Regions from separate parts of the Acidovorax sp. SRI_002 genome, predicted to be linked through region 2. Evidence: predicted binding sites of a transcription regulator. Region 2 holds the regulator's gene; the other holds the start of a gene.

Region 1 (6,746 bases), on a different contig from region 2:
AGGTGGTGGCCGTCAGCGCCTGCTGCTCGCCCACAATGCGCCCGCCGCCCACACCGCCGCCCAGCACCCAGAACACGGTGCCGTGGCCGTGGTCGGTGCCCCGGTTGCCGTTCTCGCGGAAGGTGCGGCCAAACTCGCTGACCACCAGGACCACGGTGCTCTTCCATGCTGGGCCCATCTCGTCGGCAAAACCCGCAAGGCCCCGGCCCAGCTCTTCAAACCGGTTGGCCAGCGCGCCCGTGGCCGCACCCTGTGCCACATGGGTGTCCCAGCCGCCTACGTCCACAAAGCCCAGTTGGTAGCGCGTCTGCATCAGCTTTGCCATGCGCCGCGCCGTGCCTTCAAAACCCTTGGTGCTCAGCGCATTGCGGCTGGCGGCTTCCATCTCGCCCTGCATGGTGCGCGCCACTTCTTCGCGCGTGGCAAAACCTTCGGCCACGGGTGTGGCCAGTGGCGTGCCCCGGTACATGGATTCGATGAGCTGCGCCTGCCGCGCATCCACGCCGCTGCGGCCCGCCGCCGCGCTCAGCAGCGTGTTGGGCACATCCACTGCGCCGCGCAGCACCAGGGGCAGGGTGCTGGTGAAAGCCATGGGCTGCAGCGCGGCCGTGGCTGGGGTGTTGCCGGTGCGCGGGTTCAGCTCGGCCACCAGCCGGTTCAAGAAACCTGAGCGGTAGTCGCGCCGCCCGCCCACGGGCTGGCCCAGCTCCATGCTGTCTTGCGTGTCGAAGTGGCTGCGCGAGAGGTCGTCGGTGCCCGCAAAGGGCACAAAGGCCAGCTGGCGCTGCTGGTACAGCGGCAGCATCGATTCGGCCAGCGCGGGGTGCAGGCCCCAGTCGGGCGTGAGCGGCAGCGCGCCGCCGTCCTGCCCCGGACGGGCAATGGCGATGTTGGGCCGTGTCTCGTAGTAGTAGCTGCTGGCTGTGGGCACCAGCAGGCTGGCGCAGTCATAACCACCGCGCAAGAACACGAGCAGAAAACGCACGTCCTGCGCGCCGGGGGCGGCCATCGCGCTGGCGCTGTGCACGCCGAGGGCGCTGGCGCCCAGGGCTTGAAGAAGGTGTCGTCTGTGCAGCATGGGCTTGTCCTTTCATTCGCGCTCGCGCACACCATCGACTGCTGCGCATGAGCTTGCGCGGCCTAAGCCAGGGCAGCCGTGCAAGGGCCGCCCCGCCGCACGGGCTGCGTCCCCCTTCCCGAATTGCGGAGCAATTCGAGAGAAGGGGGAAGGCGCAAAGCGACTCAGGGGGATGTACTCCATGTTGCTCTAGCCGTGCATGAACTCGGGGGAGGCAAGGAACAACAGGTTCCACTCACGCGGTGATGTTGCCTGCGCCAGCGCATTGCGCGTGGCGGCCGACCAGGCGGGCTGCAGGGCGCGCACGTAGGCACTCTGCGCCAGCGGTGGGGGCGTGCGCTGTGATGCCGACTGTTCGGCCATCCTCATCTCCTTCTCGCGCGGGGTGGGCATGGGGGCGGTGGCCACACCGGCCCCGATGGCGCGGGCGATCTCGAAGCGCGTGGACATCTGCCCTGAGCCTGCCCATGCCGCCGCGTCCAGCGGGTAGCCGTCGGGCGTGGCGCGGCCATACAGGGGCTCGGCCAGGCGCTGCAGCCAGCCCAGTGCGGGCTCGGCGCCGGGCAGCACCGCGTCGCCATGGGCCAGGCGCAGGCTGGCCAGCACATAGTGCACCGGGTCGCGAAAGCGCTGGCCCAGCGATGCCCGAAATTCCGGCGCGCTGAACAGTGCCTCCAGCACGGCGGCGATTTCGCCATCGGTGCGCTCGAACGTGCGGGCCAGCGTCTGCAGCAGCGCAGGCGGTGGTTTGTCGCCCACCAGGAAGAGCGCGATCTTGCGGGTGATGAAGCGTGCGGTGGCCGGTGCGCGTGCCAGGCGGTCCAACGCCTCGTCCACCTCGGCCAGGCCTTCGGCGCGCAGGGGCTGGCCCAGCAGGGTCTTGGGTTCCCAGTCATGCCGCTGGGGGTTGAACTCGAACAGGCCATCGCGCACGTAGTGGCGGCGCAGCGCGGGCTTCATGCGCGGGGGCTCGTCGCTGTCTGGCTGGCGCGCAATGCCCACACCGGTCAGCACGCGTGCCAGCTCCTGCACGTCCTGCTCGCTGTAGCCGCCGTCCACGCCCAGCGTGTGCAGCTCCATCAGCTCGCGCGCGTAGTTTTCGTTGATGCGGCCCGCTGCGTTGCGGGCGTTGTCCAGGTAGTGCAGCATGGCCGGGTGGCGCACCGTGGCACCCAGCAGGTCGCGAAAGCGGCCCAGGGCATGGGGGCGGATGGCCCGTTCCTCGTAGTCGCCCACCAGCACACGCAGGTTGCCTTTGCCCGCAAACACGCTGAAGTGGTTCATCCAGAACCAAGTCATCTTCTCGCGCAGCTGGGTGTGCGAATACAGCGCGCGCAGCACAAAACGCTCGGCCGCCTCTTGCTGCAGCGTGCGCATGTCCTGCTGCCAGGCCTTGAGCGCGGCCTTGCGGCCGTCTTCGGTGGGCTGGGCCTTGGCGGCCTGGTGCTGCGCCTCCATGCGCGCGGCCAGCTCGGGCAGGGGCGTGCGGGTGATGGCCATGGCGTCGATCTGCGCCTGGGCCGCGCGCGGCAGCGTGGCGGGCGGGGGGCGCAGCTGCGCGGCCAGGTAGGCGGCAACCCCTTGCGGTGGCAGCACCTGTGCGCCCTGGGCGGTGTTGCCCCAGGTCACGCGGTCCAGCAGGCGGGTTTGCGTGGCTTCGTCGGCACTGGCCCAGCCAGCGGTACCCGCCGGGGTGGCGGCGCGGGCCAGGCCCAGCGGGGCGGTGGCAGCCATGCCCAGCAGGCCTGCGAGCACGGTGCGGCGTTGAAGAGGGCCGTGGTGAGGGGCGGAAGGAGCGTTCATGGAGTGCGCTTGGGGGCAGGCAGTGGGCGCATGGTGCTCCGCCCCAACGCGCCGTGCAAGCCTGCCGCGCGGGTTTTACCTGCGCGACACAAACGCCCCGGAGCTTGTTTACACGGGCTGACGCGCCGTCGCTGAACCTCTGAACCGCTCAGCTGCTGGCCTGCGCAGCTTCCTCGAAACGGTCCACCGTGCGCAGTGTCTTGAACGCCAGCATCCAGCCACCCACCACGCCCAGCGTGCACAGCCCGCCCACCACGGCGGCGGGCACCACGCCCAGCCAGGCGGCGCTGGTGCCCGCGCGGAACTCGCCCAGCTCGTTGGACGAGCCGATGAACAGCATGTTCACCGCGTTCACCCGTCCGCGCATGGTGTCTGGCGTGGAGAACTGCACCAGCGCGCCCCGGATGTACACGCTCACCATGTCGGCCGCGCCCGCCACCGTCAGCGCCGCAAACGACAGCCAGAACCAGTGTGAGAGCGCAAACACCAGGTTGGCCACGCCAAACACCGCTACCGCAATGAACATGGTGCGGCCCACATGGCGGTTGAAGGGCCGCATGCTCAGGTACAGCCCCGCACCCACCTCGCCCACGGCCATGGCGCTGCGCAGCGCGCCCAGGCCCGCCGGGCCCACATGCAGCACCTCTTGCGCGTAGATGGGCAGCAGGGCCACCACGCCGCCCAGCAGCACGGCGAACAGGTCCAGCGAGATGGTGCCCAGGATGATGGGCCGGGTGCGGATGAAGGTGATGCCTGCGCCAAAGCGCTCGAACATCGTTCCCTGCGCGGGGCCGGGCGCCGTGGCATGGGCCACCACCACACGCAGCAGCAGCGCCACGCCCAGCACAAAACACGCGCAGCACACTGCATAGGTCAGCTCGCCACCGCCCAGCGCATACAGCAGCCCGCCCAGCAGCGGCCCTCCGATGCTGGCGACGCGCATCAGCATGCTGTTGGCGGCAATGGCCTGCGCGAGCTGCCCGCGCGGCACGATCTGCGGCAGCAGGCTTTGCATGGCTGGCCCCGAAAAAGCACGTGCGCAGCCATACAGCACCAGCACCGCATAAATGCCCGCCACGCCGCTGGCCCCATGGCCCGCCAGCCACCACAGCAGGGCACTGCACACGCCGCCCACCGACCAGGCCAGCGCCAGGATGCGCCTGCGGTCAAAGCGGTCGATCAGATCGCCTGCTGGCAGCAGCAGGGCCAGCATGGGCAGAAACTGCGCCAGACCCACATAGGCCAGTGCCAGCGGCTCGCGCGTGAGGTCATACACCTGCCAGGCCACCACCACGGCCTGCACCTGGGTGGCGACCACGGCCACCACGCGGGCGATCAGAAAGGAAATGAAGCCGGAGTGGCCGTAGACGCTGGAGGTCTCCGCATCGGGTGCTGCAGGGGGGGAATGGGGGACTGTCATGAAAACGGAACGGGGGCGGCCGGGGCAGCGCACGCTGGGGGCCAGATGGGAAAGACCCCAGGATGCTAGCGGCTGTGCAGCCTGCACGCTGGGGGCTTGGGGGAAGACCCGCAGAAAGGGGTCTTCAGGTTTTGCCCTGGCCCGCCGATAAGGCAGAGAGGAAGAAGCGGGTTTGCGGCCTCGGCGCTGCTACTGCGTAGGGCTGGGCGTGCCGCTTCGACCGGTTCGTACCGTTTGTCTATTCATCTGCTTTGACCAGGAGTCCCCGGGGCGTGCCATGGCGTTGACGATCAACACCAACATGATGTCGCTGAATGCGCAGCGCCGGCTTGGCGGTGCACAAAGTGACATGGGCACGACCGTGCGGCGCCTGTCCTCGGGCTTGCGCATCAACAGTGCCAAGGACGACGCGGCGGGCCTGGCGATCTCCGAGCGGTTCACTTCGCAGATCCGGGGGCTCAACCAAGCGGTGCGTAATGCCAACGACGGCGTTTCGCTCATGCAGACGGCCGAGGGCGCGCTGCAGAGCGTCACGGCCAGCCTGCAGCGCATCCGCGAGCTGGCTGTGCAGGCCGCCAACGACACCAACAGCGCGTCTGACCGCCAGGCCATCCAAGCCGAGGTGACGCGGCTGGCGCAGGAGATCGACCGCACCGGGCGCACCACGCAGTTCAATGGTATGGACGTGTTCGATCGCTCCGAAGCCAGCGTGGTGGGCGACGAGAACCAGCTGTCTGTGTTTGACGGCCTGACCAGCGCGGGCAGCTGGCTGGAGAGCAGCGAAAACCTCATCCGCAACTACTTTGGTCTGCAGGGCGATGGCGCGGCCATCGACATCCGCTACACCGGCTTTACCGACAACGCGGGCGGTGTGGCCGCCTATGTGCAGGTCACCGGGTTTGACGGGCAGGGGCGGGGCAACAACCTGGTGCTGCAGGTGGACATGGCCGACTTCGTGCCGCCCAACCCTCCCAATGGCGGCTCTGCGCCGTTCTACAACGACCGTGTGATTGCCCACGAAATGGTGCACGCGGTGATGGCCCGCTCCACCAACTGGCAGAACATCACCGGCAGCCACTTGTGGTTTGCCGAAGGAGCGGCCGAGTTCATCCACGGCGCCGAAGAGCGCGTGCGCAACGACGTGGCCAACCTGGGCGTGGCGGCCGTGGTGGCGGCCATTGGCGGGCCCAGCAATACCAGCGAGTTCTACTCGTCCAGCTACTCGGCAGTGCGCTACATGCACGACCGCATCAAGACGGCGGGCGGCACCGGCATCAAGGATGTGCTCACCTACATGAGCAACAACCCCGGCTCCACGCTGGACGCGGCCATTGGCGCAGCCTCGGCCGGGGCCTTCACCAACGCTGGGGATGTGCTCACGCAGTTCGGGCTCAACGGCGCGGCCTTCATCGGCGGTTTTGACCTGAACAATGCCGACACCGGCGCCATTGGCGGCGCCGACGTGGACGGCGGCATGGTGCGCGACGCCAAGGCGGCGCTGCCCAACCAGGGCAGCCGCTCGGGCAAGGACGCGCTGCAGGGCTTCACCGAGACCTACGAAAACATCGCCTCGACCAGCGGCGCCATCAGCACCAAGGTGTTCCAGGTGGGCGCCAATGCCAACCAGACCCTGGAAACCCGCGTGGGCGCGATTGGCCTGGGGGCCATGGGCCTGCGCAACACGCTGGACGTGACCACCTCGGCCGCGCAGGCCATCGTGTCGGTAGACCGCGCGCTCGACTATGTGAACAGCCAGCGCGCCGTCATCGGCGCCCAGTCCTCGCGGCTGGAGTCGGCCATTGCCAACCTGCAGATCGGCAGCGAAAACCTGTCGGCCAGCCGCTCGCGCATTGTCGACACGGATTTCGCGGTAGAGACCGCCAGCCTGGCCCGCCAGCAGATCCTGCAGCAGGCGGGCAACGCCATGGTGGTGCAGGCCAACCAGATGCCCCAGGGCGTGCTGGCACTGCTGCGCACCTGAGGCAGTGTGACAAGAGGGTCAGCGCTGGCTGTGCCGGTGCCGGTAGGTCCACGGCGCCAGCGGCCGCTTCTGTGACCACAACCCTGTGCCGCTGCTGCGCGCCTGGCGCTGCAGAGCCACCAGCTGCGGGCGGGATTCGGCATAGGGCGTGTACACCCAGGCCAGGCCGGCACGCACCTGGGCGGTGGCCACATCGGCGCTGCCGCAGCGCACATGGGCCACCGTGCGGCCGTAGCTGTCTTCATCCACCGGCTGCAGCGTGGCGCGCTGCCTGAAGCACAGCCGCGCCAGGTGCTGCCGCGACTTCTGGCCAAACGCCTGGCGTGACTCGGGCGCGTCGATGGCGGCGATACGCACCTTCACCTGCTGGTAGGCACCGGGCGCGCCGCAGCGCACGGTCAGGGTGTCGCCGTCGCTGATGGCGACGACCAGGCAGAGCAGGGAGGCAAGGGGCACGGCAGCAG
Region 2 (6,746 bases):
TCTTTGCCGCCCCGCGCGGTCAGACCTGTTGACCTGCGATGCCCAGGAGGCCCCATGCCATCGATCTTCGTTTTCCCCTTCGTGTCCCCTTTGGTTCGCGCTGGCGCTCTGGCGATCGCCGGGCGGCGTGCTGTGGCTCGGCACGCTCTGGCGGTGGTGCTGGGGTTGACTGCAGTGGCTGGCAGCAGCGGGGCCGCGCTGGCCCAGGCGGCAGCCGACCCCAGTGCCGACCTGGGCCCGCTGACCCAACGCTGGCTGGATGACGCGATGTCGCGCAACCAGGCCTCCGGCTTGCCGCTGCGCATGGAAGTGAGCGTTGGCTCACTCGACTCGCGGCTGCGGCTGGCGCCGTGCGCGCGGGTCGAACCCTACCTGCCGGTCGGCGCCCGGCTGTGGGGCCGCACCCGCCTGGGGCTGCGCTGTGTCGAGGGGCAAACCGCATGGAACGTTTACCTGCCGGTGACCGTCAAGGCATTTGGCCCGGCTTGGGTGCTGACCGGCCCGGTGGCTCCGGGGACGGTGCTGACCGCCAATGACGCCACCGAGGCGGAAGTGGACTGGGCCGAAGAGTCGGCAGCCGTGATGGCCAACCCGGAAATGTGGGTCGGGCAGGTCGCCGCGCGCCAGCTGGTGGCCGGCCAGGCATTGCGCCAGACCATGGTGCGGCCCCCCCAGCTCTTTCGCGCAGGCGCCCAGGTCAAGGTGATTGCCCAGGGCCCTGGCTATGCAGTCACCTCCGCAGGGCAGGCCATGTCGGCAGGCGCTGCGGGGCAGATTGTTCGCATACGTATGGATAATGGCAGGATAGTCAGTGGAACTGTGAATGAGGTTGGGACGGTGGTCGTCGCTCTTTGATGACGGGGCGGTGATAAATGGCTAAAGTCCGGGCCAAATGGGTCGAAAACATTGCTACTGTGCCCCACATCAAACGGGGTGGTGGAGAGAGCGATGAAGATTGGTCAAAAACCGGAACTCCCGGGCGCCTTGGCGCAGACGGGGCTTGCCAAGCAAGCCAAAAGTCCTGCCAGCGCTGCTGAAGGAGCCGCCAAAGACGCTGCGGCTGTGTCAACCGCCGGTGTGCCCGTCACCGTCTCCACCGCTGCCCGCGCGCTGGACCAGACATCCCGTTCCACAGGTGATTTTGATGCGAGCAAGGTCAAGGCGGTGCGGGCGGCCATCGAAAAAGGCACTTTCTCGGTGGACGCCGAAGCCATTGCCGACAAGATGCTCTCCAACGCCCAGGAAATCCTGGCCCGCTCGCGCGGTTGATTCCTCAGCGTCCCGCACGCACCTTTATTGACAGACTTGGCAGGCAGGCGCTATCCACCTCACAATGCGCCATGTCCCTGGAAGAATCCCTCTCGGCTGTTGAACAGCTGATCGAAAAAGTCTCCGCCGCCCTTCTCGCGGCAGACCCCCAATCCCTGGAAAAGAACAGTGTGGCCCTGCGGGATGCAGCGGCCCAGTTCGCGCGTGTTCTTGAGCAGACTGCAGCCAGGGGTCTGCCCGTGCCTGCACAGCTGCAAAAACGAGCCCGGGCCATTGACGACATGCTTGCCGTGCACCGCGAAAGCCTGGCGCGCCTGGCCGTGAATGCCGATCGCCAGGTGGCAGGCTTGGTGCCGCAGGCGGGCACACCCTCCACCTACGGCGACGGTCGGGGCGCACAGGCCGGCAAGCCCGGCGTGGCCCGTATCTACAAATCGGCTGGTTGAGCCAAAAAAAGATAGCTGCTGGCGCTTGTCCCTGTTGGCTTTGAGAGGAAAAACCTCTCAAAGCCACGGATTACAAGTGCAAGCATCTATTGTTTTGACCGTTACCAGTGAAGGCCGGAGGATTGAACTTCGATGTCTGCTCGGCGCGGTTACCCCTGAAACGGTCGCAGCCCCCGACCAGTGCCACCGTGGAACTGGCTCCGCCAGACCACTGGTGGCGTCTCCCTTCAGGGGGAAGGCGCCGAAGGCGACTCAGGGGGTAGTCAATGCGCCCGCATCTTGGCCCGCAGGCGTGCGATGGACTGGCTGTGCAGCTGGCACACCCGAGATTCGGTCACCCCCAGCACGGCCGCGATCTCCTTGAGATTCATGTCGTGCTCGTAGTACATGCCCATGATGTGCTGCTCGCGTTCGGGCAGGGTCTTGATGGCATTCACCAGCGACATCTTGAGCCGCTGGTCGCGCAGCAATTCCAGAGGGTCTGCGTCGGCGTCTGCCACATGGCGGTCCAGAAAGCCGTCATCGTCCTCGTTGCCATGCGTCATGTCCTCCAGATACACCAGTTGTGTACCCCGAACCTTGCCGAGCAGGCTTTGGTATTCGACCAAGCTCATGCCCATCTCGCTGGCAATTTCAGACTCCAGCGGGCTGCGGCCCAGCTTCTGCTCCAGCCGGTGCACGGCGTGTTCGATGTCTTTCTGGCTCTTGCGGGAGCTGCGGCTCATCCAGTCGCCCTCGCGCAGTTCGTCCAGCATGGCGCCCCGGATGCGCTGGGTGGCAAAGGTCTCGAACTGCACACCCTGGGCCACTTCGTAGCGCGACAGGGCTTCCGCCAAGCCCATCATGCCAACCTGGATCAGGTCGTCCAGCTCCACGTTGGGAGGCAGCTTGGCGATCATGTGGTGCGCGATTCTTCGCACCAGCGGGACGTGCTGGCGGATCATCGCATCACGATCGAGCTGGCCTTTGGCGGTGTACATAGAGAGCGTGTTATGCACTTTTACGTGCCCACGAAAGCCGGGGCAAGGCCCGGCAACGAGACGCAGGACGCGCCGCAGTATCAATACTGCCAGCGGCCTGCAACGACGTGGCCGGGCCTTGCCCCGGCTTTCCCTCCGGGTTGACCCCAGAGGCAGGCACTCGCCGCGTTGCAGCACTTGTCAAGGCCCCGGCCTTGGCTGCGCACTGCGCCTTGCGATCACCAGCCTCTGGGGTCAACGTGGGTACGTAAAAGTGCATAACACGCTCTAGTCAACGGCTCCGGACAAATCAGATCAATGGCTCCGGACAAAATGCGCAGGCATGGCTGCCAAGTTGCTGGGTGGCAGCGCTGTCAGCGACTCACTGATAGTGCCCGCATTTTCCAGCAGTTGCAAGGCCAGGCGCTGGAGGTCCTGAGGGTTCTGTGTGGCGATGGTGGTCGTGCGGACGGGGCCGCCCAGATGGCGTTCCGCGCAGTCCTGCAAGGTCATCAGTGCATGCTGGGTCTTGCGCCGTTCTGCGGGCGTGGTGCCGCGCAGCAAAGCCGCCACCATACAGGGCAGTCCTGTGTGCACCGCGATCTGTTTGAGGCTCTTGTAACTGGTCAGCACACCAGCCGAGCCGTCGCCCATCACCACCAGCGGTACGGTGGCGGTGTGCGTCAGCAGCGGCCCCAGCGTGGCCGCAGGCGCGTGCAGCACGATCAGCCCGTAGGTTCGGAAATAGGGCAGCAGACAGGGCAGGGGTGCGGTCTCGTTGCGGCTGGCCTCGCGGCTGATGCGCTGCAGGCCTTTGGCTGCGGGAATCACTGCCAGCGATGAGGCCATGGCCCCCATGTTGAGGCTGACGCCCTCGTTCCACGGCGCTTGTTGCAGCAGGTGCAGCAAACCCGGGTACTCATCCGTCTCCTGCGCTGTGCCGTCGAGCACCACGACCGGGTAGCCCAGGCGCTGCAGGCTGGCGCAGATCTGCCAGAGCGTCTCCAGCCCGGTGCCCGCGTTGTCCTGGCTGGCAACAGCCACCACGCGCAGCTCTGACTGCGGAGTGAAGCTGTGCAGGCCGGCTGCCTGATGAAAGGCGATATCAAGCATCGACCAGCCCCCGTTCGTTCATGGTGTCGGGCGAATGCGAGAAGAAGAAATTCAGGTCGGTCGCCTTGGGGTCGAAGGCCGACTTGGCAGGCGCGCGCATGGAGGTGCTGATGAGCTTGTGCGCATCGGCACGTTCCCAGTCTTCCGGCACACGCTGGCCGTTGGTCACGCCGCGCAGCACCATCTGGTGGCGGATCAGTGCGTCGATGGCGGGGCCCAGCTTCACGGCCTCGTCCACCTTGGACAAGATGGCTTGCTGGGAACCTTCGGTCTTGAATGCAGTGAGCACGTCATCGAGCGTGTCGCCATGGCAGCCCGCGTTGAGCACCAGCAGGCGGTTGACGTGGGGCAGATCCAGCACGTCCAGCATGTCGCGCTTGCGCGGGTCGCGGGGGGCCACACCGGTGGTGTCGATCAGCACCATCTTCTTGCCGCTGAGCAGGCCCAGCAGGTCTTGCAGCGCGGCGCGGTCGTGCGCCAGATGGGCCACGATGCCCAGCATGCGGCCGTAGCTGCGCAACTGCTCGTGCGCGCCCACGCGGTAGGTGTCCAGCGTGATCAGGCCCACGCTGCCCGGGCCATGGATGCGCGCACACAGCGCGGCCAGCTTGGCCGTGGTCGTGGTCTTGCCCACGCCGGTGGATCCCACCATCGCGAAGATGCCGCCTTGCTCATACAGCGGAGGCTCGGCCAGATCGGTCTTGAGGTTGCGCTCCAGCACTTCCATCAGCCAGCGCACCGACTCGGCGGCCGACAGGTCTTCGGGCATGCGCTCGAGCACGGCGCGGGCCAAAGATGGAGAGTAGCCTGCACGGATCATCTTGAGCATGAGGTTGGACTGGATCGGGTTCTGGCGCGCCTGGCCTAGCCAGGCCATGGTGTTAAAGCGGTCTTCGATCAACTCCCTCATGGCATGGAGTTCATTCATCACGCTTTGCTGGTTGTTGTTCGACTGGGCCAGGTGGGCGCTGGCGGCTTCCTGCCGGCGGCGTGGAGGCTCCGGTGGAATGTCCATGGGGATGCTGCGCAGCGGGTTGTGGCGCACCACGGCGGGTGCTGGCATGCGTTCGCGCTCGGGCTCCTGGTCGCGGCTGCGCTCCGACAAGGTTTGTGGTTCGGCCGGGCCGTTGAGCGCCTCGTGGCGGCGGCGCAGCATGCGCTCGCGCACGTAGTCCTGGAACGACAGCGTGCTCATCGCCAGCTGCTCGGTGTCTTCCTCGACTGCGTTGCGGCCCAGGGTGCTGACTGCGGCGGCCTGGCTGGCGCGCTGGGGGGCGCTGCGCGCCGGTGTGGGGGCCAGCAAGGGCGGGTTGCTGGACGCGCCTGCACTTCCATCCAGGGCCGACAGCGTGTCTTCGGCCGTGGCCACAACCTCGACGCCGTTGGCCGTGGGGCGGTTGGACAGGATGAGGGTGCCCTCTCCAAAGGCCATGCGCGCCTTGGCCAATGCCTCGCGGGAGGTGGGGGCGGTAAAGCGTTTGATGTTCATGCTGATGCACCTCTAAGGATCGGCCCAATGCGGATGGTGTGGGTCTCTGGAATTTCACTGTGCGCAAGCACCTGCAGCCGGGGCGCCACACGGCGCACCAGGCGGGAGATGGCGTTGCGGATCTGGTCGGGAACCAGCAGGCAGGCTGGCAGGCCCATCTCTTCCTGCTTGAGGGCCACCTCGGCGGCCTTTTGCGTGAGGATGTCGGCCACGCCGGGGTCCAGAGCCGGTCCTGCTGCGTTGCCCAGGGCTTGCACCAGCAGGCGTTCCAGGCCCGGCTCGATGGCAATGACGTTGAGTTCGCGGGTGGGGCCGTAAATCTGCTGGACGATGGCGGGCGACAGCGCAATGCGCACGCGGCGGGCCAGCTCGACCGGGTCTGTGATGCCACCAGCGTGCTCGGCCAGCGTTTCGATGATGGTCCGGATATCGCGGATGTGCACAGACTCTTCCAGCAGCAGCTGGAGGACCTTCTGGAACGTTGCGATAGAGACCATTTTGGGGACCACTTCTTCGATGAGCTTGGGGGCCAGCTTGGCCACGTGCTCCACCAGTTGCTGGGTTTCTGTGCGACTCAGAAGCTTGGCGGCTTGCACTTGCATCAAGTGTGACAAATGGGTGGCCATCACGGTTTCGGAATCAACGACGGTAAAACCCGCCATTTGTGCGGCTTCCTTCTGCCGTTCGTCGATCCAGTGGGCTGGCAGGCCAAAAGCGGGGTCGGTGGTGGGGGTGCCAATCAGGGGCGTGGTGATACCGCCGGGGTTGATGGCCAGGAACATGCCAGGGAAGGCCTCGCCTTCGCCCACCACCACGCCACGCAGCGTGATGCGGTAGCCGCTGGGCTTGAGTTCGAGGTTGTCGCGCACGTGCACGGCGGGGGGCAGGAAGCCCACCTCCTGCGCAAACTTGCGGCGCACGCCCTTGATGCGGGTGAGCAGGTCGCCCTGGCGGCTCTTGTCCACCAGGCTGATCAGGCGGTAGCCCAGCTCCAGGCCCAGCAGGTCTATGGGTTGCAGGTCGTCCCAGGTGGCTTCGCCATCGCTGACCGGGGCGGGCGGTGCTTCGACTTCGGGCGGCACTTTCTGGCGTTCGTACAGCACCCAGGCGGCGTAGCCCAAGAGGCCACCCATGGTCAGGAACACCATGTGGGGCATGCCGGGGATCACGCCCAGCAGCAGCAGGATGCCGGCGGTCACGCCCAGCACGCGGGGCGACATGAAGAGCTGCTGCACGATCTGGCGGCCCATGTCATGGTCCTTGCCCACGCGCGAGATCACCATGGCCGCAGCCACCGAGATCAGCAGCCCAGGAATCTGTGCCACCAGCGCATCACCAATGGCCAGCAGGATGTAGCTATCAGCCGCCTGCTTGGCCGAGAGGTCGTGCTGCAAAACCCCGATGGCAAAGCCACCGATGATGTTGATGAGCAAAATCAGGATGCCGGCGACCGCATCGCCGCGCACGAAC

What was found. The regulator FliA, encoded in region 2, starts transcription of late flagellar genes. The targets are predictions, from matches to a motif close to CTAAAGTTTNNNNNNNNNNNGCCGNTA.
Positions count from the first base shown of each region.
Region 1: the regulator FliA is predicted to act here: its motif matches at 4,425-4,451, upstream of AC2YJX_RS16085 (flagellinolysin).

Region 1 is NZ_JBYCZW010000005.1:380,999-387,744, reverse strand. It holds gene AC2YJX_RS16100 (DUF1501 domain-containing protein) at 1-1,078, opposite strand, end outside; gene AC2YJX_RS16095 (DUF1800 domain-containing protein) at 1,268-2,881, opposite strand; gene AC2YJX_RS16090 (MFS transporter) at 3,030-4,301, opposite strand; gene AC2YJX_RS16085 (flagellinolysin) at 4,579-6,282, shown strand; gene AC2YJX_RS16080 (thermonuclease family protein) at 6,301-6,738, opposite strand.
Region 2 is NZ_JBYCZW010000008.1:42,096-48,841, reverse strand. It holds gene flgA (flagellar basal body P-ring formation chaperone FlgA) at 55-855, shown strand; gene flgM (flagellar biosynthesis anti-sigma factor FlgM) at 949-1,269, shown strand; gene AC2YJX_RS21125 (hypothetical protein) at 1,341-1,715, shown strand; gene AC2YJX_RS21120 (RNA polymerase sigma factor FliA) at 1,979-2,695, opposite strand; gene AC2YJX_RS21115 (hypothetical protein) at 2,990-3,787, opposite strand; gene flhF (flagellar biosynthesis GTPase FlhF) at 3,780-5,276, opposite strand; gene flhA (flagellar biosynthesis protein FlhA) at 5,273-6,746, opposite strand, start outside.